DNA from 3 places in the Streptomyces sp. NPDC059695 genome. Region 3 is predicted to be linked to each of the others. Evidence: riboswitches for the same ligand, from Rfam matches in the RefSeq annotation. Region 3 holds a riboswitch; each other region holds the start of a gene.
The links. Region 3 has a riboswitch for cyclic di-AMP ahead of ACFV2S_RS10855 (peptidoglycan DD-metalloendopeptidase family protein). Riboswitches for the same ligand answer to the same signal wherever they lie in the genome.
Positions count from the first base shown of each region.

Region 1 (7,329 bases), on a different contig from region 3:
TCCGAGCAGCACCGCGGGCCGGCGGTCGGCACCGGCCGGGAGCGCGAGGTGCCCGATCATGGTCAAACCGTCGGCCGGATACTCGACCGTACGCGTCGTCACCGTCGTCATCGTCGTCGTCATGGGACGTGACGGTAGTGAGCGGCGAGCCCGGTCCGGCGGGTGTTCCGCCGCCGGCGGAACGGCGCGGCCATTTCCATAAACTCTGAATATAAAGACGCTATGCTTTGAGCGTGAGTCGTCAAGACACCGCCCCCGGCGCGTCCGCCGCCATCGGGGCAGCCCTCTACGGCCTGGCCACCAGGGCCACGAGACGCCTGCCCCGGGACATGAGCCTCACGTCCGCCGCCACCCTGGCCACCCTGGACCGGACCGGCCCGCGGCGCATCACCGATCTGGCCGCGGTCGAGGGCGTCACCCAGCCCGCGATGACCACCCTGGTCCGCGTGCTCGAGGAGTCCGGCCTGGTCGAGCGGCGGGGCGACGCGTCGGACAGACGGGTCACGCTGGTGTGCCTGACCGAGGCCGGCGCCTCCTACGTCCGGACGCGGCGCCAGGCGGGCGTCCACGCGTTCGAGCGGTTGATCGGCGAACTCACCGAAGACGAGGTCGAGGCGCTCGTGGCCGCCCTCCCGGCGCTGAAGCACCTGTCAGAGCTCGAAGGCCGGGACCGCGAAGGCCCGAAGCAGTGACCGGGCAGCCGGCCGGCGGGGGCACGGTGAAGGCCCTCCCCGTGGCGCGCTCCGAGGCGCGGCCGCTGGTCCCCGCCCTGATGTTCATCGCTCTGGTCGTGGCGGCGGTCGCCAGCCTGGGGACGCCGCTCATCACCAGCGTGGCGACCTCGTTCCACGTCTCGCTCGGCAGCGCGCAGTGGACGCTGACCGTCGCGCTGCTCAGCGGCGCCGTCGCCACGCCGGTCCTGGGCCGGCTCGGTGCCGGCCGGCACCGGCGCGCCACGATCCTCACCACACTGGCGGTGGTCGTCGCCGGCAGCGCGCTCACCGTGCTGCCGCTGCCCTTCGGGTGGCTGCTGGCCGGCAGGGCCGCCCAGGGCGTCGGGCTCGGGCTGACGGCGCTGATGATGGGCGTGGCCCGGGACCACCTCCCCGAGGAACGCGGGGCGGCCGTGATCGCCCTGATCTCGGTGGTCTCGGTCATCGGGGCCGGCGTCGGCTACCCGCTGGCCGCACTGCTCGCCGAACTCGGCGGGGTACGGGCCGCCTACGGCCTCGGCCTGGCCGTCACCGCCGCCGCCCTCCTGACCGCGTGGCGCTCCATGCCCGAGGCGCCCGAGGGCCGCTCCGCCCCCGTGGACGTGGCAGGCGCGGTCGTCCTGGCCGCCGCGCTGGTCCTGGTGCTGCTGCTCGCCGGCGAGCGGGATCTGTGGAGCCGGCACCTCGCGGTGGCGGCGGGCCTCGCCGTCGTCGCGGTGGTGCTGCTCTGCGTCTGGGCCGTCGTCGAGCTGCGCAGCACGACGCCCCTGGTCGACGTGCGGGCGGTACGGCACCCGGCGGTCGCCGGGGCGAACCTCGCCATGTTCGTCGGCGGGATCGGCATGTACCTCCTGCTCACGCTCCTCACCCGGTACGCGCAGACGCCACCCGGCGCCGGCTACGGCTTCGGGCTCACCACCTTCGTCGCCGGGCTGGTCCTCATCCCGTTCTCGGTTCTGGGGTTCGTCGCCGGCAAGCTCACGCCGCGGGTCCGGACGCGGATCGCCGACCCCCTGCTCCTGGCCGGCAGCGCCGTCGTGGTCGGCGGCGGGTTCGCCCTGTTCGCGGCGGCCCGGTCGGACCCGGCCGAACTGTTCGCGGCGATGGGCGTGCTCGGCTTCGGCGTCGGCGGGTTCTCGGCCGTGATGCCCGGCGTCATCCTGGCCGTCACGCCCCGGAGCGAGACGTCGAGCGCCATGAGCTTCCACTACGTCGTCCGCAGTGTCGGGTACTCCCTGGGCAGCGCCGTCGGCGGGATGGTCCTCGCCGCGGGCACCGGCCCCGGCCGGCTCTTCCCCGACGACGGCGCCTACACCACCGCGGCGCTGGTCGGCATCGGCGCCATGGCGATCACGGCCCTGACGAGCCTCGCTCTCGCACGCCGGCGCTCCCCCGAGACCCACCCGTGAGCCGGACGCACGCGTCCCCGCACGGGAGGTCCCCTGCCCGACGGTTACCGGGGCTGCGTCTGCCGCACGGCGGGAACGGGCGCGACCGTGTGGTCAGCGCCCGGCGTGCGCCGCCCGGCGGACCGTGGCGTCGAGAAGCGCCACCGCGTCGTCGGCCGTACGGCCGGGCGCCCGGTTCCACGGTCCGATCAGGCCGTGCCACCCGCGTGACCTGAGCTCGGCCATGATCCACGCGGCCGCCTCGTGCATGGTGTCCGCGCCGCCGTAGCCGAGACGGTGGGCCGCGAGGAGAGCGCCGCAGACGCACCGTGCCCCACGGGCGTCGCGCAGCTTGTACGGGGCGTTCTGCCAGCCCCACTCCGTCAGCACCAGGCGCGCGTAGCCGAGGTGCACGGAGGGCCGCAGCTCGGCCTGGCCGACGCGGCGCCAGGAGTGCAGCCGGTCCGGGAGCACGGCCCCCAGCCGGCCGGGGAGGCGGCGCTCACCGGGGAGCTCCGGCGGCAGGGCGGCGAGGGCGTCCGCCACGAGCCGGTCCACCGGCACGCTGAGCAGCTCCCGCCAGCCCTCCCCGGCCGGCGGCGATTCCGCGGGGGCGGTCCACTCCGTGACGATCCGCTGCCAGGTGACGCTCTCGAAGAGGGCGGCGGCCTCGCGGTCGAGGCTGTCGGGGCTGAGGAGAGAGGTGGAGGGCGGCATGGAGGCGGCTCCCGGGTCGACTTCCCCCATCATTCAAGAAGAATGTCTGTTTTGCCACTTTTACGCCCACTCGGAGAGTCGTCCACCCGGGCACCCCACCTCGCCTATTTCACCCCTATTTACCCAGCACGGAATTAAAGCTCAATTCGGACATTGCGCCCCGGGTGACGCGACTCACTCATCGGCCCCCGCCCCGTCCCGGCACCTCGGCCCACCCCGTACCGGGCAAGGAAGTTCAACGGTCTCCCGGCGGCATCGATCTTGAATTCCATGAATTCCGTGATCCATTTACCGATACCCGGCACCCGTTCCCCTTGTTATCGATCGCGTGCCTGGCCTACGGTCACCTCCATTCGAGCGGAACGCCCAATCCTGCCGCCGCTCGGTAAAACTCCCTTTCACCCGACGGCAGGAGCGGGGGACCCACGAATACGCCGGTCCGGATTCCGGAGCGGCTCGGGGTGCAGCCGCGTGCGCGCGGCCGGACATCTCCCGTCCGAACCCGACAGCTCACCCCGCAGGCGCCGGAGAGGAAACCCGTCATGCCTGCTCTCGGTAAGCACCGCCGTCCCCGTCTCGGCCACGTCTCCCGCGGCCTCGCCCTGGTCGGCACCGGTGGCGTCGCCCTGACCCTGCCGCTCATCGCCCCGGCCGTCGCCGGCGCCGCGCCCCTGTCCGGCGCCCCGCAGACCGCCGTCGAGGCCCCCGCGGCTCCCGCCGCGACGATCACGGTCAAGGCCCCCGCGGCCCCGGCCGCCGCGCGTACGTACACCGTCGTGAGTGGCGACTCGCTTTCCCTGATCGCCCAGAAGAAGGGAATTCAGGGCGGCTGGAAGAGCCTTTACCACGCAAACAAGAGCGTCGTGGGTGACAATCCGTCACTCATTCGCCCCGGTCTTGAACTGACGATTCGTCGGGATTCCGTGAAGGTGGCCGTCCCCGCCGAGGCCAAGGCGAAGAAGTCCGCCACGAACGAGCGGGCGAGCCGCTCCGAGCGCCGCGCCGCCACCCCTGCCGTCGCCACCGGGACGGGTTCCTCCGCCGCCGCGGCCGCTCCGGCCGTCGCCGTCCCCTCCGCCGTCAAGGCGGCCCCGATCGCCGCCACCAACTACGCCGACAACCTCGACGGCTGGATCCGCGAGTCGCTGGCCATCATGGGCCAGCGGGGCATCCCCGGGTCCTACGACGGGATCTACCGCAACGTCATGCGCGAGTCCTCCGGAAACCCCCAGGCCATCAACCTCTGGGACTCCAACGCGGTCGCCGGAACCCCCTCGAAGGGCCTCCTCCAGGTCATCCAGCCGACCTTCCTGGCCTACCACGTGCCCGGCACGTCCATGGACCTGTTCGACCCGGTCGCCAACATCACCGCCGCCTGCAACTACGCGGCCGACCGCTACGGCTCCATCGACAACGTCAACTCGGCGTACTGATCTCCCGCCGCCGGAAGTGCCCGGCGAACCAGGAGGTGGCGAGTTCCGCCACCTCCTCCAGGGCGCCCGGCTCCTCGAAGAGGTGCCCGGCGCCCCCCACCACGGCGAGCCGGTTCTCACAGCGCAGCAGCGCCAGGGCCCGCCGGTTGAGGTCCAGGACCAGCGCGTCCGCGCCGCCCACCACCAGGAGCGTCGGGGCACGCACCCGGGCCAGGTGCTCGGCCGCCAGGTCCGGCCGGCCGCCGCGCGAGACGACGGCACTCACCGGGGACGCGGGGTCGCCCGCCGCCCACAGCGCGGCGGCGGCGCCCGTGCTCGCGCCGAAGTAGCCGAGCGGGAGCCCGGTGCTCCCGGGCCGCGCGGCCAGCCACTCCGTGGCCCCGGCGAGCCGCCCGGCGAGGAGCGGGGTGTCGAACACATGGGCCCGGTCGGTCGCCTCCGCCTCGGTCAGCAGGTCGAAGAGCAGCGTCCCCAGACCCGCCCGGTTGAGCGCCGCGGCGACCGCCCGGTTCCTGGGGCTGTGGCGGCTGCTGCCGCTGCCGTGCGCGAACAGGACGATGCCACCCGCGTCCTCGGGCACCGCGAGCCGCCCGCCGAGGGCGACGCCACCGACCGGGATCCTGACGTCCGTGTCCTGGACGACGGGGACACGCGCGGTCCTGATCCGCTCCAGACACGCGATGACCTCGGCGTCGGGGGTCTGCGAGAAGTCCCGGTAGAACTGCCCGATCGCGAAGAAGAGCTCCGGCGCGTGCACGCTGACGGTCTCGTCGGCCTCCCCGCCGAGGCGGGCCGTCCAGCCGCGCGGTGCCACCGGGACGGCGAGGACGATCCGGGCGGCGCCCCGGGCCCGGACGACCCGGCAGGCCGCCAGCGCCGTGGCCCCCGTGGCCAGCCCGTCGTCGACCACGACGACCGTCCGCCCGTCGAGCGGCACGGACGCCCTGCTGCCCCGGTAGCGGAGGGCGCGCTGGTCGAGCTCCGCGTGCTCCCGCTCCTCCACCGCCGCGATGGCGCGGTCGTCGACGCGTGTCTCACGGATCACCCGCTCGTTGAGGACGCGCACGCCTCCCTCCCCGAGCGCCCCCATCGCGAGCTCCGGCTGGTGGGGCACCCCGAGCTTCCGCACGAGACAGATGTCGAGCGGTGCGTCGAGGGCCTCGGCGACCTCCACCGCCACCGGCACGCCACCCCGTGGGAGCCCGAGGACCACGACGTCATGGTCCTTGAGGTGGCCGAGCCGGGCGGCGAGCTGCCGCCCCGCGTCCGTGCGATCGCTGAAGAACATGGTTCCGCCGCCCTTCCGCCTGCGCGGCTGGGGCCCGGGGAGGGACGGCGTGCCCCGCCCCCTGCCCGTCTCTCCAGGGTAGACGGGTCCCCGGCCCGGGCCGGGGGACCGCTCGGTCCCAGGCGGAGCGGCTCCGTACCGTGCGGGTCAGCGGGACTGCAGGGCGTCGAGGGCCACGGTCTGGGCTATCGCCAGGCGCCGGTCGAGCTCGGGGTCGGCTATGTCGAGCACGTACCGGTCCCGGATCCCGAACCGCTTGTCGACCGACATGACGGGCCGCTCCCCCTCGGTGAAGTCGAAGTGGTACGGCACGGCGAACGGGAGGAAGTCCGTGAAGGGCAGGAACTCCCAGGCCCTGCGCAGCAGCGCCACGGTCTCGTTCCGCTCCTGGCCGGTGACCTCCGCCGCCCCGCCCTCCCGGCTCAGGTGCCAGGTGCTGCGCAGCAGGGAGGCACCGAAGTTCTTGCGGAAGGAGCCCAGTCGGGTGCCGGAGGCTCCGACCACGTCGTACGTCGCGCCGAGGTCGATGACCTGACGGGCCTTGAAGGTGAAGAGGACCTGACGCCTGGACTCGTCGGTGTAGAAGGTGACGTGCTCCTTGAGGGCCATCCTCTTCTGGTGGGCGAAGGCGACGAGTTCGCCCTCGCCGCCGTCCGGGCCGACGGTGTGCACCAGGTAGCGGTTGGCCATGGGCGTGACCTTCTGCCGGACGAGAAAGCGGTGCTGCGACTGCGCGAGGCCCATCGGTGGTGCTCCTGCCGGTCGTGGACGGTCCGTGGAAGACCGTCTCCTGAGGTCGAGAGCACGATGATCCGACGCCGGGGAGCCCCGGCGCAGTCCTCGAAAGTCGTCGGTTGCGTCGACCTTCGGCTGAGACCGGGGCCCTGCGCTCCTCAGGCGCCGAGGAAGGCCTCGATCGCCTCCGCGAGGGCCTGCGGGGTCTCCTCGGGGGCGTAGTGGCCCGCGTCCTTCAGGACTTCGAGGCGCGCGTTGGGGTACCAGCGCAGCCAGGTGGCCTCCATCGCCTCGGTGCCGAGCGCGGGGTCGTGGGCGCCGACCACGAGCAGGACGGGGACCGGGTTGTCACGGACGCGCTCGTGGAAGTCCGCGCGGGACCAGGAGTCCAGGTAGGCGCGGAAGGCCGTCGCGGAGGAGCGGGTGACGGAGCGTTCGACGAGCGCGCTCAGCCAGGCCTCGTCGTAGCGTCCGCCGGTGGTGTTGTCGATGATCGCGCGCCGGTTGGCCGGTTCGTCGGCGGCGCCCGCGAAGAGCTCCCAGGTGTCCCCGTCGAGGGGGAAGCCGGCGGCGGAGACCGGTGAGACGCCGATGATCGAGCGGACGCGGTCCGGGGCGTCGAGGAGCATGAGCTGGGCCGCCTTGCCGCCCATCGAGTGCCCGATGACGGAGAACGACTCCCAGCCGAGGTCGTCGGCGACCGCGAGGGCGTCGGCCGCGACCTCCTCCATGGTGTACGCGCCCGCGTGGTCGAGGGCGTCCCCGTATCCCCGGCAGTCGACGAAGGCGTACGAGCCGACGGCACCGTCCAGGTGGGCGCGGAGCGGGGCGAAGCTGGTGCGGTCGCCGAACCAGTTGTGCAGCACGAGGGCCCTCCCGGGCCCCTCGCCGTGTACGTCGTACGGAAGAACCTGGCCCGTCATCGTGCCCCCTGCTCGCGAGGTCGCGCCGCCGCACGCCGACGGCGACGGTCGACGACCGAGTGTGACGGTGAGGACGCGTGGGGTCAACACCGTCGCCCGGGCGCGCGGGAGCGCGTCGGGGGCCGGACGTAC
Region 1 covers NZ_JBHWFF010000006.1:4,847-12,175, reverse strand. Annotated here, with positions in the region: gene ACFV2S_RS09440 (dienelactone hydrolase family protein) at 1-111, opposite strand, end outside; gene ACFV2S_RS09435 (MarR family winged helix-turn-helix transcriptional regulator) at 234-692, shown strand; gene ACFV2S_RS09430 (MFS transporter) at 689-2,122, shown strand; gene ACFV2S_RS09425 (hypothetical protein) at 2,216-2,851, opposite strand; cyclic di-AMP (ydaO/yuaA leader) riboswitch at 3,172-3,355, shown strand; gene ACFV2S_RS09420 (transglycosylase SLT domain-containing protein) at 3,361-4,251, shown strand; gene ACFV2S_RS09415 (phosphoribosyltransferase family protein) at 4,235-5,539, opposite strand; gene ACFV2S_RS09410 (hypothetical protein) at 5,687-6,283, opposite strand; gene ACFV2S_RS09405 (alpha/beta fold hydrolase) at 6,433-7,197, opposite strand.
Region 1: another riboswitch for cyclic di-AMP. It lies ahead of ACFV2S_RS09420 (transglycosylase SLT domain-containing protein); the one in region 3 lies ahead of ACFV2S_RS10855 (peptidoglycan DD-metalloendopeptidase family protein).

Region 2 (7,329 bases), on a different contig from region 3:
GGGGCCGCGCAGTCGAAGACGATCTCCTGAACGTGTGCGCGCATGACGTCAGCCTACGGAGACCGGAGCCGCCTGCGCCTCCGCGAACGCCTCCGCGTCCCAGGCGCCGCCGAGCTCCGCCGTCAGCCAGCCGCCCGCCGCCGCCCGGAACTCCGCCGGGTCCAGCGCCCCCGACCCCTCCGGTACGGCCCCGAGCAGCGGAGCGCCCGCCGCCTGCGGCAGGTCCACGAGGTTGCAGCGCGCCGCGAGGTCCGGTGCGTCCGGCCAGCTGCCGACGACCACGCCCAGCTGCTCGATCCCGCGGGCCCGCAGCGCCTCGGCCGTCAGGGCCACCGAGTTGAGCGTCCCCAGGCCGGCCGGGGCCACCACGAGGACCGGAGCCCCGAGCAGCGCGGCGGCGTCGGCGAGCGTGCCGCCCTCCTCGTCGAAGCGGACGAGCAGCCCGCCCGCCCCCTCCACGAGGACCAGGTCGTGCGCGTCCGCCAGCTTCCGGGCGGCCTCGGCGACCTCCCGGGGGCCGACCGGGGCGAGCCCCGCCCGGCGGGCCGCGGTCCCGGGGGCCAGCGGCTCGGGGAAGCGGCCCAGCTCGGCGGAGGCCGCGGCGCCCGAGAGCCGTACGACCTCGTCCGCGTCGCCCCGGTCGTCCGGCCCGACGCCCGTCTGCGCGGGCTTCAGGACGGCGACGGACCGCCCGGCGGCCGTGGCGACGGCGGCGACGGCCGCGGTGACGACGGTCTTGCCGATCTCGGTGCCGGTGCCGCTGACGACGATGACGGTCATGAAGATGTCCTCTCTCACTGCTGTACAGGGGGGGGCGGCCGGGCGGGACCGCGCCCACGCGGGCGCGGTCCCGCCCGTGGTCAGCCCGCGGCCGCGGCCGCCCGCACCGCCGCGCAGATCCGGGCCAGGTCCTCGTCGCCCGTCACGTACGGCGGCATCGTGTAGATCAGGTCGCGGAACGGGCGCAGCCACACGCCCTCCCGGACCGCCGCGCGCGTCGCCGCCGCCATGTCGACCTCGTGGTCGAGCTGGACCACGCCGATCGCGCCGAGCACCCGCACCTCGCGGACGCCCGGGAGACCGGCCGCCGGGGCGAGCCCGTCCCGCAGCCCCGTCTCGATCCGCTTGACCTCGACCTGCCAGTCCTGCGAGAGGAGCAGGTCGATCGAGGCCAGGGCGACCGCCGACGCCAGCGGGTTCCCCATGAACGTCGGCCCGTGCGCCAGGACCGGGACCTCGCCGCGCGAGATCCCGTCGGCCACCCGGCTGGTGCAGAGGGTGGCCGCCATCGACAGATAGCCGCCGGTCAGCGCCTTGCCCACGCACATCACGTCGGGGGAGATCCCGGCCTGGTCGGCGGCGAACAGCGTGCCCGTCCGGCCGAAACCGGTCGCGATCTCGTCGAGGACCAGCAGGACGTCATGCGCGTCGCAGGCCTCCCGCAGCACCCGGAGGTACGCCGGGTCGTGGAAGCGCATCCCGCCCGCGCCCTGCACGACCGGCTCCACGATGACCGCGGCCAGCTCGTGCGCGTGCTCGGCGATCCGGCTCCGCAGCAGCTCCGCGTACGACTCCTCGTACGCGGCCGGCGGCGCGTCCACGAAGACCTGCGGCTGGAGCACCCCCGTCCACAGCTCGTGCATCCCGCCCTCCGGGTCGCACACCGACATCGGCTGCCAGGTGTCGCCGTGGTAGCCGCCGCGCCAGGTGAGGAGCCGCTGCTTCCCGGGACGGCCCAGGGAACGCCAGTACTGCAGGCACATCTTGGCCGCGACCTCGACGGAGACCGAGCCCGAGTCGCTGAGGAAGACGTGCCGCAGCGGCTCCGGGGTGATCTCCACGAGCCGGGCGGCGAGCCGGACGGCCGGCTCGTGGGTGAGCCCGCCGAACATGACGTGGCTCATCTTCTCCAGCTGACCGCTCACCGCCTCGTTGAGCACGGGGTGGTTGTAGCCGTGGACCGCCGACCACCACGAGGACATGCCGTCGATCAACTCGTCCCGGCCCTCGGCGGGTTCGGCGAGCCGGAGCCGCACACCGGACGCGGACGCGACGACCAGCGGCTCCGCACGGCCCGGCATGGGGCCGTACGGATGCCAGACGTGCGCCCGGTCCAGGGCGAGGAGTTCGCCGTTGCCGAGGGGGTCGCCGTCACGCATTCGGCGCGAGGTCCGTCCCGGCGCCCCGGCGGCGCACGGCCACCAGGTCGGTGCGGGCCTCGTTCGCGGCGGGCGCCGCCGGAGCCGCGTGACCGCCGCAGGGACCGCAGCCGCCGCCCTCCTCGCCGTGCGAGCCGCAGCCGGACGCGGCCTCCGAGCCGCAGCCCGCCGAGGACGCCGTACCGCAGCCGCCCGTCGCGCCGGCCGCCGCGAGGGCGTCCGCGCGGTGCTTCGGCAGCGTGGTCGTCCCCGCGCCCTCCACCTCGAAGCCCGCGTCCGCGATCATGTCCAGGTCGGCCTGGCCGGCCTGGCCCTCGCTGGTCAGGTAGTCGCCGAGGAAGATCGAGTTCGCGATGTTCAGCGCCAGCGGCTGCATCGAGCGCAGGTGCACCTCACGGCCGCCCGCGATCCGCACCTCGACGTCGGGGCAGACGAACCGGACCATCGCGAGGATCCGCAGGCAGCGCTGCGGGGTGAGGTTCCACTCCTTGGCGAGCGGGGTGCCCTCGAAGGGGATGAGGAAGTTGACCGGCACCGAGTCGGAGTCGAGCTCGCGCAGCGCGTAGACGACGTCGACGAGGTCCTCGTCGGTCTCGCCCATGCCCGCGATCAGGCCCGAGCAGGCCGACAGACCGGCGGCGTGCGCCTTCTGCACGGTGTCCACCCGGTCGGCGTACGTGTGGGTCTTGGTGATGCCCTCGTACGTCGCCTCGGAGGTGTTCAGGTTGTGGTTGTACGCGTCGGCGCCGGCCTCCCGCAGCCGCTCCGCCTGGCCGTCCGAGAGCAGACCGAGGCAGGCGCACACCTCGACGCCCTCGTTCTGCTCCTTGATCGCCTCGATGGTCTTCCCGACGCGCTCCACGTCCCGGTCCGTCGGACCGCGGCCGCTGGCCACCAGGCAGACCCGCTTCGCGCCGCCCGCGACGCCCGCCGCCGCGGCCTGCGAGGCCTCGTCCGGCTTCAGCCACGTGTACTTGAGGATCTCGGCCTTCGAGCCGAGCCGCTGCGAGCAGTACGAGCAGTCCTCGGGACAGAGACCGGACTTCAGGTTGACCAGGTAGTTGAGCTTGACCCGGCGCCCGAACCACTGACGGCGCACCTTCCCGGCCGCCGCCACCACATCGAGCAGTTCGTCGTCGGAGGTCGCCAGGACGGCGAGCGCTTCTTCACGGGTCGGCAGCTCGCGCCGCAGCCCCTTCTCCACCAGTGTGTTCAGGAGGTCCATAACCCGAGATCCTTGCCTACCGCCCGCCCCCGGGCCAAGGAGGATCCGAACAAACGCCTCCGATCGAGGTGTGTGGATGACCACATCCCGACCTCGGCATCCTCCGGTTAGGGTCTGTGCGCTGCCTACAAAAGGATCGCCGCATGCCACGGGACGACGACGCGCCGGCCGCGGGCCCGCACCGCACCGCCTTCGACTGGACCGACGCCGAGGCGCGCCGCCGGGCCGAGGCCGGTCTCGTGCGGACGCTGCGGCCCCGCGCGGCCGAGTCGGACCTCCTGGACCTGGCGGGCAACGACTACCTCGGCCTCACCCGCCGCCCCGAGGTCACCGAGGCGGCGGCCGAGGCGGCCAGGCGCTGGGGCGCCGGTGCCACCGGCTCGCGGCTCGTCACCGGCACCACCCGGCTGCACACCCGCCTGGAGCGCGAACTGGCGGAGTTCTGCGGTTTCGAGGCGGCCCTGGTCTTCTCGTCCGGCTACACCGCCAACCTCGCCGCGCTCACCGCGCTCGGCGGCCGGGACGCCCTGATCGTCTCCGACGCCTCCAACCACGCCTCGATCGTCGACGGCTGCCGCCTCGCGCGTGCCGAGACCGCCGTCGTCCCGCACACCGACCCCGAGGCCGTGGCCAAGACCCTGGACGCGCACCCGGGGCGCCGGGCGCTGGTCGTCAGCGACTCGGTCTTCTCCGTCGACGGTGACAAGGCCCCGCTCCGCGAGCTCGCCGACGCCTGCCGCGCGCACGGCGCCGGACTCGTCGTCGACGACGCCCACGGCTTCGGCGTCCTGGGCGACGGCGGGCGCGGCGCCCCGCACGAGGCCGGGCTCGCGGGCGACGAGGACGTCGTCGCCACCCTGACCCTCTCCAAGTCCCTCGGCAGCCAGGGCGGGGCCGTCCTCGGCCCGGCCCGGGTGATCGAGCACCTGGTGAACGCGGCCCGCACCTTCATCTTCGACACCGGGCTCGCCCCGGCCGCCGCGGGCGGCGCGCTGGCGAGCCTGCGTCTGATCGCGGCCGAACCGGGCCTGGCCGGGCGGGCGCGTACGGTCGCCACCACCCTCCACCGGCTTCTCACGGAGGCCGGCCTCACCGCGGCGCGTCCCGACGCGGCCGTCGTCTCGGTCCACGCGCCCTCCCCGGAGGCGGCGCTGCGCTGGGCGGCGGACTGCCGCGACGCGGGGCTCGCGGTGGGCTGCTTCCGGCCCCCGTCCGTCCCGGACGGCATCTCGCGGCTGCGGCTCACGGCCCGGGCCGACCTGTCGGACGCGGAGATCGGGCGCGCGGTGGAGACGATCCTGCGGACCGCACCGGCCGTCTGACATCCCGTCGGGAGCCTCAAGGTCGTTCACGGGCGGCAGAGTTCACCGCTTCGGGCGACAGATGGGGACATATCTTGGTGGAACGCCCGGCGGAGCGGCAGGATCGGTGGGACTCTGACGCGAAGCGCGATCCGGGGCCGAAGCCCCGGCGGGAAAGGGACAGCGTCGCCATGGCAGACCACCAGGAAGCATCCGTCACGCTGCCGAGCGACCCCGCGTCGGTCCCCACGGCCCGGCGGTACGTCGCGGAGGTCCTCGACGGGTGGGGCCTGGACGGTGCCGACGACCTGGCGGACGCGATCCGCCTGATGGTCTCGGAACTGGCCACCAACGCGGTCGTGCACACCTTCGGCCAGTCGCCGACCTTCACGGTCGACGTCCGCCTGGAGCGCGAGGAGCGCCTGCACATCGGGGTCACCGACAGCCATCCGCGGTGGCCCCGCCGGCTCCCGGCGGCGGTCCAGCAGGACAACGGCCGGGGCATGGTCATCATCCGGTCCCTGGCCGCCGAGGCGGGCGGCCGGCTCTCGGTCACTCCGACCGAGGAGGGCGGCAAGACGGTCTGGATCACCCTGCCGTGGACCCGGACGGCCGCCTCGTACGCCTGACGCCCCGGCCCGGGGGTGCGGCGGCGCCACCGCGCCCCCGGGCCGGTCAGTGCCCGGCGGGCGTCATCGGACGCGGCCGTAGGAGACCTTCGACGTCCAGATCTTGTCGAGCTTCACCCAGGACCCCGTCTTGGGCGAGTGCCAGATCCTGCCGCTTCCGGCGTAGATGCCCACGTGGTAGACGCTCCCGCCGGAGTGGAAGAAGACCAGGTCCCCCTTCTGTCTGCTGGACGCGGAGATGTGCCGGGTCTTGTTGTACTGCTGCTGCGCGGTGCGGGGCAGCGACTTGCCCGCCTTCTTGTACGCGTAGAGCGTCAGACCGGAGCAGTCGAACCTGGAGGGTCCGGCGCTCCCGTACCGGTACGGGGCTCCCTTCTTGGACGCGGCGACGCTCAGTGCCTTGTTCGCGTAGGTGGTTGCCGCCTGGGCCTGCGACGCCGCACCGGGTGCGAGCATCGTGCCGCCGACGGCGGCGAGGGTGAGAGCCGAGACGGCTCCGGCCCGGGACAGCAGGGACGGGACGTGCATCTGCGCAGTCATGCGCAACCCTTCGTCAGCCGCCTGCGAAGGATGACCTGTCGGGTTCGGGCTGGCGAAGATGCCCGGCCGCGGCTGCGGCTTCACCCCAAGGGACGGCCCCGCTGCGGAAACAGCGCGTACGTCCCGTACTGCTCGGGTCCTCCACTCCTGCCGATCCACTCCTGTCGACCAGACATCCGGGACAGCGGCAGGACTCGGCGTCCGCCCGGACCGCCCCGCCTCGGATGGCGGGGGCTTGTCGTCGACAGGGATCTTGACCCACAACGAGGGCGAAATCCGAGCTGAAACGGCGATATGTGAGGCTCCTCACGACTGATCCATTCGGGTGGACAGGCTGCTTTCGTGATCGTCGGAGGTTTGGCCCACGAGCCCCGCACCAGCAACGGAATGCCCTATTCCGCCAGATGTGTACACCTGTTGCGCAACTCACCCCACACCATTGTCGACTCGTCGACTACGCCGAACGGGGGAGCGATCCTGCGATCCGCGTCGGCCGTCCGGACCTCGACACGACATGCCGGAATGTCAACTCTCGGGTGTGCGGGGGACCGTGACGCGGCCGGTGCGGCGCTCTCCGTCCAGCACCCTCAGCGCGCGCGCCAGGGTGTCCGCGTGCACCTCGCTCTCGCCCCGCACGTGCATGAGCGTCAGGGCCCCGAGCAGCGCCTCCGCGCGCCCCACCAGGGCCTGCGCCGCCCGCAGCGCCCCGTAGGTGTGCGTGCCCCTGGACGGGTTGATCCTCCCCAGGAGGTCGACGACTTCGAGGTAGGCGTCGACCAACTCGCCCTCGGCCCGCGTCAGCGCGGGCAGCGGCGGCAGCTCGGGCACCACGGCCGGCTCACCGCGCCGCGCCGGCGTCGCGCCGGCTCGTGATCACGTGGTCCACCAGGCCGTACGCGACGGCCGCCGGCGCGTCCAGGACGGTGAGGCGGTCGATGTCGGCGTCGATCCGCTCCCGGCTCCGCCCGGTGTACTCGGTGAGCATCCCGGCCACCAGGGCGCGCAGCCGCAGCAGCTCGCGCGCGTGGATGTCGAGGTCGCTCGGCTGCCCCTGGAGGGGTTCGTCCATGGCCGGCTGACGCAGGGTCACGCGGGCGCCGGGGAGGGCGAGCCGCTTGCCCGGGGTGCCGGCGGCGAGCAGGACGGCGGCGGTGGAGGAGGCCTGGCCCAGGCAGGTGGTCGCCACGTCGCAGTGGAGCGTCCGCATCGTGTCGTGGATCGCGGTCATGGCGGTGATCGAGCCGCCGGGGGAGTTGATGTAGAGCGAGATGTCCTGGCCGGGGGCCGCGTGATCGAGGTGCAGGAACTGTGCGATGACGTCGTTGGCCGAGATCTCGTCGATCGGCGTGCCGAGGAAGACGATCCGGCCTTCCAGGAGCTTCGAGTACGGGTCGAGGGTCCGTGCACCGAAACCGGTCCGCTCCGTGAACTCGGGCAGGACGTAGCGGGCGTCCATGGCTGAGCACCTCCAGCTG
Region 2 covers NZ_JBHWFF010000010.1:226,709-234,037, reverse strand. Annotated here, with positions in the region: gene ACFV2S_RS15510 (VOC family protein) at 1-44, opposite strand, end outside; gene bioD (dethiobiotin synthase) at 49-780, opposite strand; gene ACFV2S_RS15500 (adenosylmethionine--8-amino-7-oxononanoate transaminase) at 861-2,159, opposite strand; gene bioB (biotin synthase BioB) at 2,152-3,384, opposite strand; gene ACFV2S_RS15490 (8-amino-7-oxononanoate synthase) at 3,528-4,706, shown strand; gene ACFV2S_RS15485 (ATP-binding protein) at 4,877-5,314, shown strand; gene ACFV2S_RS15480 (C40 family peptidase) at 5,378-5,854, opposite strand; cyclic di-AMP (ydaO/yuaA leader) riboswitch at 5,858-5,979, opposite strand; gene ACFV2S_RS15475 (hypothetical protein) at 6,380-6,685, opposite strand; gene ACFV2S_RS15470 (ATP-dependent Clp protease proteolytic subunit) at 6,693-7,310, opposite strand.
Region 2: another riboswitch for cyclic di-AMP. It lies ahead of ACFV2S_RS15480 (C40 family peptidase); the one in region 3 lies ahead of ACFV2S_RS10855 (peptidoglycan DD-metalloendopeptidase family protein).

Region 3 (7,329 bases):
GACGGGCCTGCCCGGCGGCGGCGCCGAGGGACTCGACACGTACGGGGCCCAGGTGGCGGCGCAGTTCCCCGGCTCCACCTCAGGCCTCTCACCCCTCACGTACCCCTCTCGCACCACAGGAACGAGCACCCCGTGAACCAGCCCGACATGAACGCGATCGTCGGCAGCCACGACCTGCTCCTGGTCACCCTCGACACCCTCCGGTACGACGTGGCGGCCGAGCTCGCGGCGGAGGGCCGCATCCCGAACCTGGCGCGCCACCTCCCCGGCGGCGTCTGGGAGCGGCGGCACGCGCCCGGGAGCTTCACGTACGCCTCCCACCAGGCGATCTTCGCCGGCTTCCTGCCGACCCCGGCGGCGCAGGGACCCCACCCCCGGCTGTTCGCGGCCCGTTTCGCGGGCAGCGAGTCGACGGCCGGCGGCACCTGGGTCCACGACTCCCCTGACATCGTGTCCGCACTGGCGGGCGCGGGCTACCGGACGGTCTGCGTGGGCGGCGTCGGCTTCTTCAACAAGCAGCCGCCGCTCGGCTCCGTGCTCCCCGGTCTCTTCGAGGAGAGCCACTGGGAGCCCTCCTTCGGCGTCGCCTCCCCCCGCTCCTTCGAGTCCCAGGTCGCGTGTGCCGAGGAGGTCGTGGCCGGGCTGCCGCGGGAGGAGCGCCTGTTCCTCTTCGTCAACGTGTCGGCGCTGCACCAGCCCAACTGGTTCCATCTGCCGGGCGCGACCCGCGAGGCCGGCGACTCCCGGGAGACCCACGCGGCGGCCCTGGAGTACGTCGACCGGCACATCGGGCGGCTCTTCGCCGCGATGAGCCGCCGCCGCCCCTGTTTCGCGATCGTGTGCTCCGACCACGGCACCGCGTACGGCGAGGACGGCTTCACCGGGCACCGGCTGGGCCACGAGGTCGTGTGGACCGTGCCGTACGCGCAGTTCGTCCTGGCCGGGCCCGAGGGCGGGGTGGCGGCATGAGCGCCACGACCCGCACTTCCCCGAGCGGCACCGCCCGCCCTTCCCCGGGCGACACCCCCCGTCCGTACCGGAGCTACGTCTACGCCTATCCGCACAAGACGGCGTACCGCGCGCTCCCCGGGCGCCCCGGTCTGGCCGCGCTCTGGGCCGGGGAGCCGAAGGACGCGCTCTCCCTCTACGCGCACATACCGTTCTGCGAGGTCCGCTGCGGCTTCTGCAACCTCTTCACCCGGATCGGCGCCCCGGACGAGCTGACCACCCGCTATCTCGACGCCCTCGACCGGCAGGCCGCCGCCGTCCGCGAGGCCCTCGGGGACGCGTCGCCGGTGCGGTTCGCGACGGCCGCGTTCGGCGGCGGCACGCCCACCTTCCTCACCGCCGCCGAGCTGGAGCGGCTGTGCGACATCGCCGAGAGGCGGACGGGGGTGGACCTGCGGGCGGTGCCGCTCTCCGTGGAGACCTCCCCCGCGACCGCGACGGCCGACCGGCTCGCGCTCCTGGCGGACCGCGGCGCGACCCGGCTCAGCATCGGCGTGCAGAGCTTCGTGGAGGCGGAGGCGCGGGCGGCGGTCCGGCCGCAGCACCGCGCGGACGTCGAGGCGGCGCTCGGCCGGATCCGGGACACCGGGGTGCCGGTGCTCAACATCGACCTGATCTACGGCATCGACGGGCAGACGGAGAGGTCGTGGCGGGTGTCGCTGGACGCGGCCCTCGCCTGGCGGCCCGAGGAGCTGTACCTGTATCCGCTGTACGTGCGCCCGCTCACCGGCCTCGGCCGGATCCAGGACCCGGCGGCGGCCGACCGCGCGTGGGACGAGCACCGGCTCCGGCTCTACCGGTACGGCCGGGACCACCTCCTGGCGCAGGGCTACGAGCAGGTGTCGATGCGGATGTTCCGCCGGGCGGACGCCGGTCCCGCCGGACCGGACGACTACGCCTGCCAGACGGACGGCATGATCGGCCTGGGCTGCGGCGCCCGCTCGTACACCTCGGCGCTGCACTACTCCTTCGACTACGCCGTGGACATGCGGGAGATCCGCTCGATCATCGACGCGTACACGGAGACGGAGGACTTCTCCCGCGCCGAGGTGGGCCGGGCGGTGGACGCGGACGAGGCCCGGCGGCGTCATCTGCTGCAGTCGCTGCTCCAGGCCGGGGGCATGGAGGTCGCCGGGTACGAGGAGCGGTTCGGGTCCTCGCCGTTCGCGGACTTCGGCCCGGAGCTCGCCCGGTTCGAGGAGTACGGCTGGATCGCGGACGCCCCGGCGGGCCTGCTGCGGCTGTCCCCCGAGGGGCTCGCCCACTCGGACGGGCTCGGCCCGGAGCTCTTCTCCCCCGCCGTACGGGCCGCGATGGCCGCGTACGAGACGAAGTAGGCGGCGACCGTGGACCTCACCGTGCTCTACCGGGGGCCGCTCGCCTCCTGCGACTTCGACTGCCCCTACTGCCCCTTCGCCAAGCGCCGGGACAGCCGCGAGCAGCTGCGCGCGGACCGGGCCGCCCTCGAACGGTTCACCGGCTGGGCGGCCGCGCAGACCGGGGACCGGCTGCGGATCCTGTTCACCCCGTGGGGCGAGGGCCTCGTCCGCTCCTGGTACCGGCGGGCGCTGGTCGAGCTGTCCCGGCTGCCGCACGTGGAGCGGGTGGCGATCCAGACCAACCTGAGCTGCCGGACCGAGTGGCTGGCCGACGCGGACCCGGAGAGCGTGGCCCTCTGGTGCACGTACCACCCGGGGCAGACGCCGCAGGAGCGGTTCCTCGCCAGGTGCCGGGAGCTCGCGGAGCGGGGCGTCCGGTACAGCGTCGGGGTGGTCGGTCTGCCCGAGCACCGGGAGGACGCCCGCCGGCTGCGGGCCGCCCTGCCGCCGCACGTCTACCTCTGGGTGAACGCGGCCGAGGGGCACACGTACACCGACGCGGAGGCCGGGGGCTGGACCGAGCTGGACCCGCTCTTCCCGTACAGCCGGCATCCGCACCGCTCGGCGGGGCTGCCCTGCCGCACCGGCGAGTCGGTGATCTCGGTGGACGGCGAGGGGACGGTGCGGCGCTGCCACTTCGTCAGGGCCGAGCTGGGGAACCTGTACGACGGCTCGTACCGCGCCGCCCTGCGTCCCCGCACCTGCCCCCTCGCCCTGTGCGACTGCCACATCGGCTACGTCCACCTGGAGACGCTGCCGCTGTACGACGTCTTCGCGGGCGGGGTCCTGGAGCGGATCCCGGCCGCGCCCCCGGCGGGCGGGGCCTGAGGCCTACAGCGGCATGAGATCGGGGCGCTTCGCCTCGACGTGGTCGCCCGAGCTCTCGCCGCGCAGCCGCCGCCCGATCCAGGGCACCAGGTACTCCCTGGCCCAGTGGATGTCGTCGCGGCGCACCTCCAGCGTGCCGCGCGGCGGGACCGGCGGCCAGGCCTGGTCCGGGTCGGCGGGCACCGGCAGGCCGAGGACCTGGGCGGCGCGCAGCGCGACGCGGGTGTGTCCCTCGGCCGACAGGTGCAGCCGGTCGTCGTCCCAGGCGCGCCGGTCCTGGACGGACCTCAGCGACCACAGGTCGAGGACCGGGCAGCCGTAGCGGTCCGCGATGGCCCGGACGTGACCGTTGTACGTGGCGATCCTGCCGCGCAGGTGCTTGAGGAGGGTCACGCCCCGGGTGTCGAAGCCGGTGGTCACCATGACCGTGCCGACGGCGGAGGTGAGGTCGGCGACGGCGCGCTCGAAGCGCTCGGCCACCTCGTCGGGGTCCGTTCCGGGGCGGATGATGTCGTTCCCGCCCGCGCAGAAGGTCACCAGGTCGGGGGCGAGTTCCTTCGCCCGGGGGACCTGTTCCGCCACGATCTGGTCGAGGAGGCGCCCGCGTACGGCCAGGTTGGCGTAGCGGAAGGCGTCGTGCTCCGGCAGCTGGTCGGCGAGCAGGACCGCGAAGCGGTCCGCCCAGCCGACGTACGTCCCGTCGGGCCCGGGGTCTCCGACGCCCTCGGTGAAGCTGTCACCGATCGCCGCGTACGACCCGAATGCGTTCTTGTCTGTTGATCTCGAATCGTCTGCCACGGGAGCACATCCTTCACCTTTGGTTGTGACCTACGCGACCGTAAGGAGGGGTTGACGGCGGGTGACATATGCCACCGATAAAGATTCCGCCAAGCCGGAATACGCCGGAGGCCCGGCACAGGTGTGCCGGGCCTCCGCTGCCGAGAGGTGCCGCAAAGGCGCCGAAGGGCGCCGATGGTGCGTCAGATGCTCACGCCGTGCGAGCGCAGGGCCGCCAGCGGGTCGATGTCGGAGCCGTACTCCGGACCCGTCCGGATCTCGAAGTGCAGGTGCGGGCCGGTGACGTTGCCGGTCGCGCCGGAGAGGCCGATCTGCTGGCCGCCGGTGACGGTCTGGCCGGCGGAGACGGAGATCGAGGACAGGTGGGCGTACTGCGAGAAGGTGCCGTCGGCGTGCTGGATGACGACCTGGTTGCCGTACGCGCCGCCGTCGCCGGCGGAGTAGACGGTGCCGGGGCCGACCGCGACGACGGTGGTGCCGGTCGAGGCGATGAAGTCGACACCGGTGTGGTAGCCGGAGGACCACATGGAGCCCGAGGCGTGGTACGGGGTACCGAGACCGCCGCTGACGGGCGCGACCCAGCCGGAGGAGGAGGTCGTGCCGGCCGAGGAGGACGACGCCGGGGCGGACGCGGTGGCGGCCTCGGCGGCGGCCGGGGCCGAGGAGCGCTCGCTGCTCCGCGAGGCGCGCGGGGTGTCGCCGTTCTTGCCGGAGCTCTCCGCGCTCTTGTGCGCGGCGGGCTTCGCGGTGCCCTTCGCGCCGAGGGTGAGCTTCATGCCGGGCAGGATCAGCGAGGGGTCCTCGCCGACGACCTGACGGTTGTCCTGGTAGAGCTTCTGCCAGCCGCCCCGGACGTGGTGCTCGGCGGCGATCTTCGACAGGTAGTCGCCGCGGACGACGGAGTACGTCTTCGGCGCGGCCTTCGTGCCGGCGGGCGCGGCCTCGACGGCGGCGGCCTTCACCTGGGCGACGGCGGGCGCGGCGACCGGGGCGGCCTGCTCGGCGGCGTGGGCGCCGGTGGCTCCGAGGAGCGGGAGGGCGACGACGGCGCCACCGGTACCGGCGGCGGCGATGCCGCGGGTCAGACGGCTGGACTTGACGCGGCGGTGCTTACCCTTTGCGGGCATGGCGAATTCCTCTCCGGCGCCTGCGAGGTGAGCTGTCGGGTTCGGACTGGAGATGTCCGGCCGCGTTCGCACGCGACTTCACCCCGAGCCGTCCTTCTTCGAGGGATCGGCGTAGTACCTGGGTCCCCCGCTCCTGCCTCGTACGGGTGAGTGTGGATTCCGGTCGGTGGCAGGATTCGGCGGTCCGTCCGGAGTGAGCGCGACGCTAGACGAGTGGGGTCGGGGCGAACAAGCCGCGGTTTTCACGCGCTCCGGAATCGCGTGATGTCCGGCCGGAATTCCGGTCACCCTCCGTGGATGACGGTCCCTCGATCGCCTTTTCCCGGGGGGTATTTGGAAAAGACGATCAGGCACGGTCCGTCACGGTTATGACGCTGCTCACGCGCCGATCCCCATCTCCCCTACAACCGGGGCGGGTTACCCCTAACATCCTAATCCGGACAGATCACCCATTCCCGCCCGAGGGGGTGCGTGCCCGGCTCCGGGAAAGAGATGATTGCCCCAGGAACCGATCTACAGAACAGGAGCAGCCGTGACGCAGCAGCTGCCACAGGTCCAGCCCGCCGGCGACGCCGAGCCCGAGCTCGCGGGGGTCCGCAACTTCCGGGACGTGGCGGGCCTGCCGACGACGGACGGGCGCGCCGTCCGCCCCGGCCGCCTCTTCCGCAGCGGCCACCTGGCCCACGCGACGGAGGGCGACGCCGCCTTCCTCGCCTCGCTCGGCCTGCACACGGTCTTCGACTTCCGCAACGAGTCGGACCGGAAGGTCGAGGGCGCGGACGTCGAGCTGCCCGGCGTGCGGAACGTGAACATACCGCTCAGCGACCCGGCCGACGGCAAGGAGTTCTGGAAGCTGGTGCGCGGCGGCGAGATCGCACAGCTCCGGGAGGTCCTCGGCGACGGCAAGGCGGCCGCCCGGATGACCGAGTCGTACCGGAGGATGATCGTCGAGCGGACCGCGGAGCACAGCCGGATCCTCCACTCCATGGCGGAGGAGAGCGTCCCGGCCCTGATGCACTGCGCGGCCGGCAAGGACCGGGCCGGACTCGGCATCGCGATCACCCTGCTCGCGCTCGGCGTCGAGCGGGAGGCGATCGAGGCCGACTACGTGAAGTCGAACGACCCGCACCGCCGCTACAACGTGCGCCGCAGCTCCGTCGCCCCGGACGCGATGTCGCCCGAGGTGATGGAGCTGCTGAGCCCGCTCTTCGACGCGCGGGTGGAATACCTGCGGGCCGCCTTCGAGGCGATCGAGGCGACCTGGGGCTCGGTGGACGCCTACCTGACCGAGGGCCTGAAGCTGGCCCCGGAGACGCGCGAGCGGCTGCGGCAGCGGCTCCTCACGGAGGCGTGACCGCCCGGAGGGCTACTGGTTCTGCCCGCCGAGCGTGAAGAGCAGGTAGAGGAAGCCGGCGAAGAGGTGACCGGCCACCAGATAGGCGAAGAGGCGGAGCACGAGCCCCTTGGGGAACTTGCCCTCACCGCGCTCTTCGCCGGTGACAGGTGCAGACTTCTCGGACATGTCGGTCCTTTCCTGAAGAATCGTCATGGAAGGTCAGCGTCGATGCGGCGTCCCGTCGCCGAGGCACAGCTCGGCGGCGGGGCTCTGCATCAGGGTGTGGACGAAGAGCAGCTCGGCCCCGCCGGCCGTGGCGGCGCCGATCCGGTGCGGGGTCAGCGAGTCGAAGTGCGCGCTGTCCCCGGGATCGAGCACGTGGACGGCCTCGCCCAGCGCGAGCCGCACCCGCCCCTCCAAGACGTGGATCCACTCCTCGCCCGGATGGACGCGCACGATGTCGGCCCGGGTGGCGTACGGCACGTGGACCCGCAGGCACTGGAGCGCGCGGCCGGCGCCGCCCGCCTGGCGGTAGATCCAGCCGTCGGCCTCGACGGGCTCGGAGCGGCCGGCCCGGACGACCGGGTCACGCTCGGGCGGCGCCTCTCCCAGGAGCTCTGAGACCGTCGTACCGTAGATGCGGGACAGGGCGAGCAGCATCGGGAGCGAGGGCTGCCGGTTCCCCGTCTCCAGGCGCGAGAGGTGGGCCGGCGAGAGCCCGGCCCGCTGGGCGGCGGCCTCCAGGGTGAGTCCCCGGCGGCGGCGCAGGGCCCGCAGCTGCGGGGCGACGTCGGGCAGGACGCCGGGGGTGTCGGGGTCCGGGGAGGTCTCCCCGGGGACGTGGTCCATGCGT
Region 3 covers NZ_JBHWFF010000007.1:5,173-12,501, reverse strand. Annotated here, with positions in the region: gene ACFV2S_RS10880 (STM4014 family protein) at 1-136, shown strand, start outside; gene ACFV2S_RS10875 (STM4013/SEN3800 family hydrolase) at 148-969, shown strand; gene ACFV2S_RS10870 (STM4012 family radical SAM protein) at 966-2,345, shown strand; gene ACFV2S_RS10865 (STM4011 family radical SAM protein) at 2,355-3,215, shown strand; gene ACFV2S_RS10860 (SGNH/GDSL hydrolase family protein) at 3,219-4,013, opposite strand; gene ACFV2S_RS10855 (peptidoglycan DD-metalloendopeptidase family protein) at 4,196-5,140, opposite strand; cyclic di-AMP (ydaO/yuaA leader) riboswitch at 5,145-5,332, opposite strand; gene ACFV2S_RS10850 (tyrosine-protein phosphatase) at 5,673-6,494, shown strand; gene ACFV2S_RS10845 (DUF6126 family protein) at 6,507-6,662, opposite strand; gene ACFV2S_RS10840 (helix-turn-helix domain-containing protein) at 6,696-7,325, opposite strand.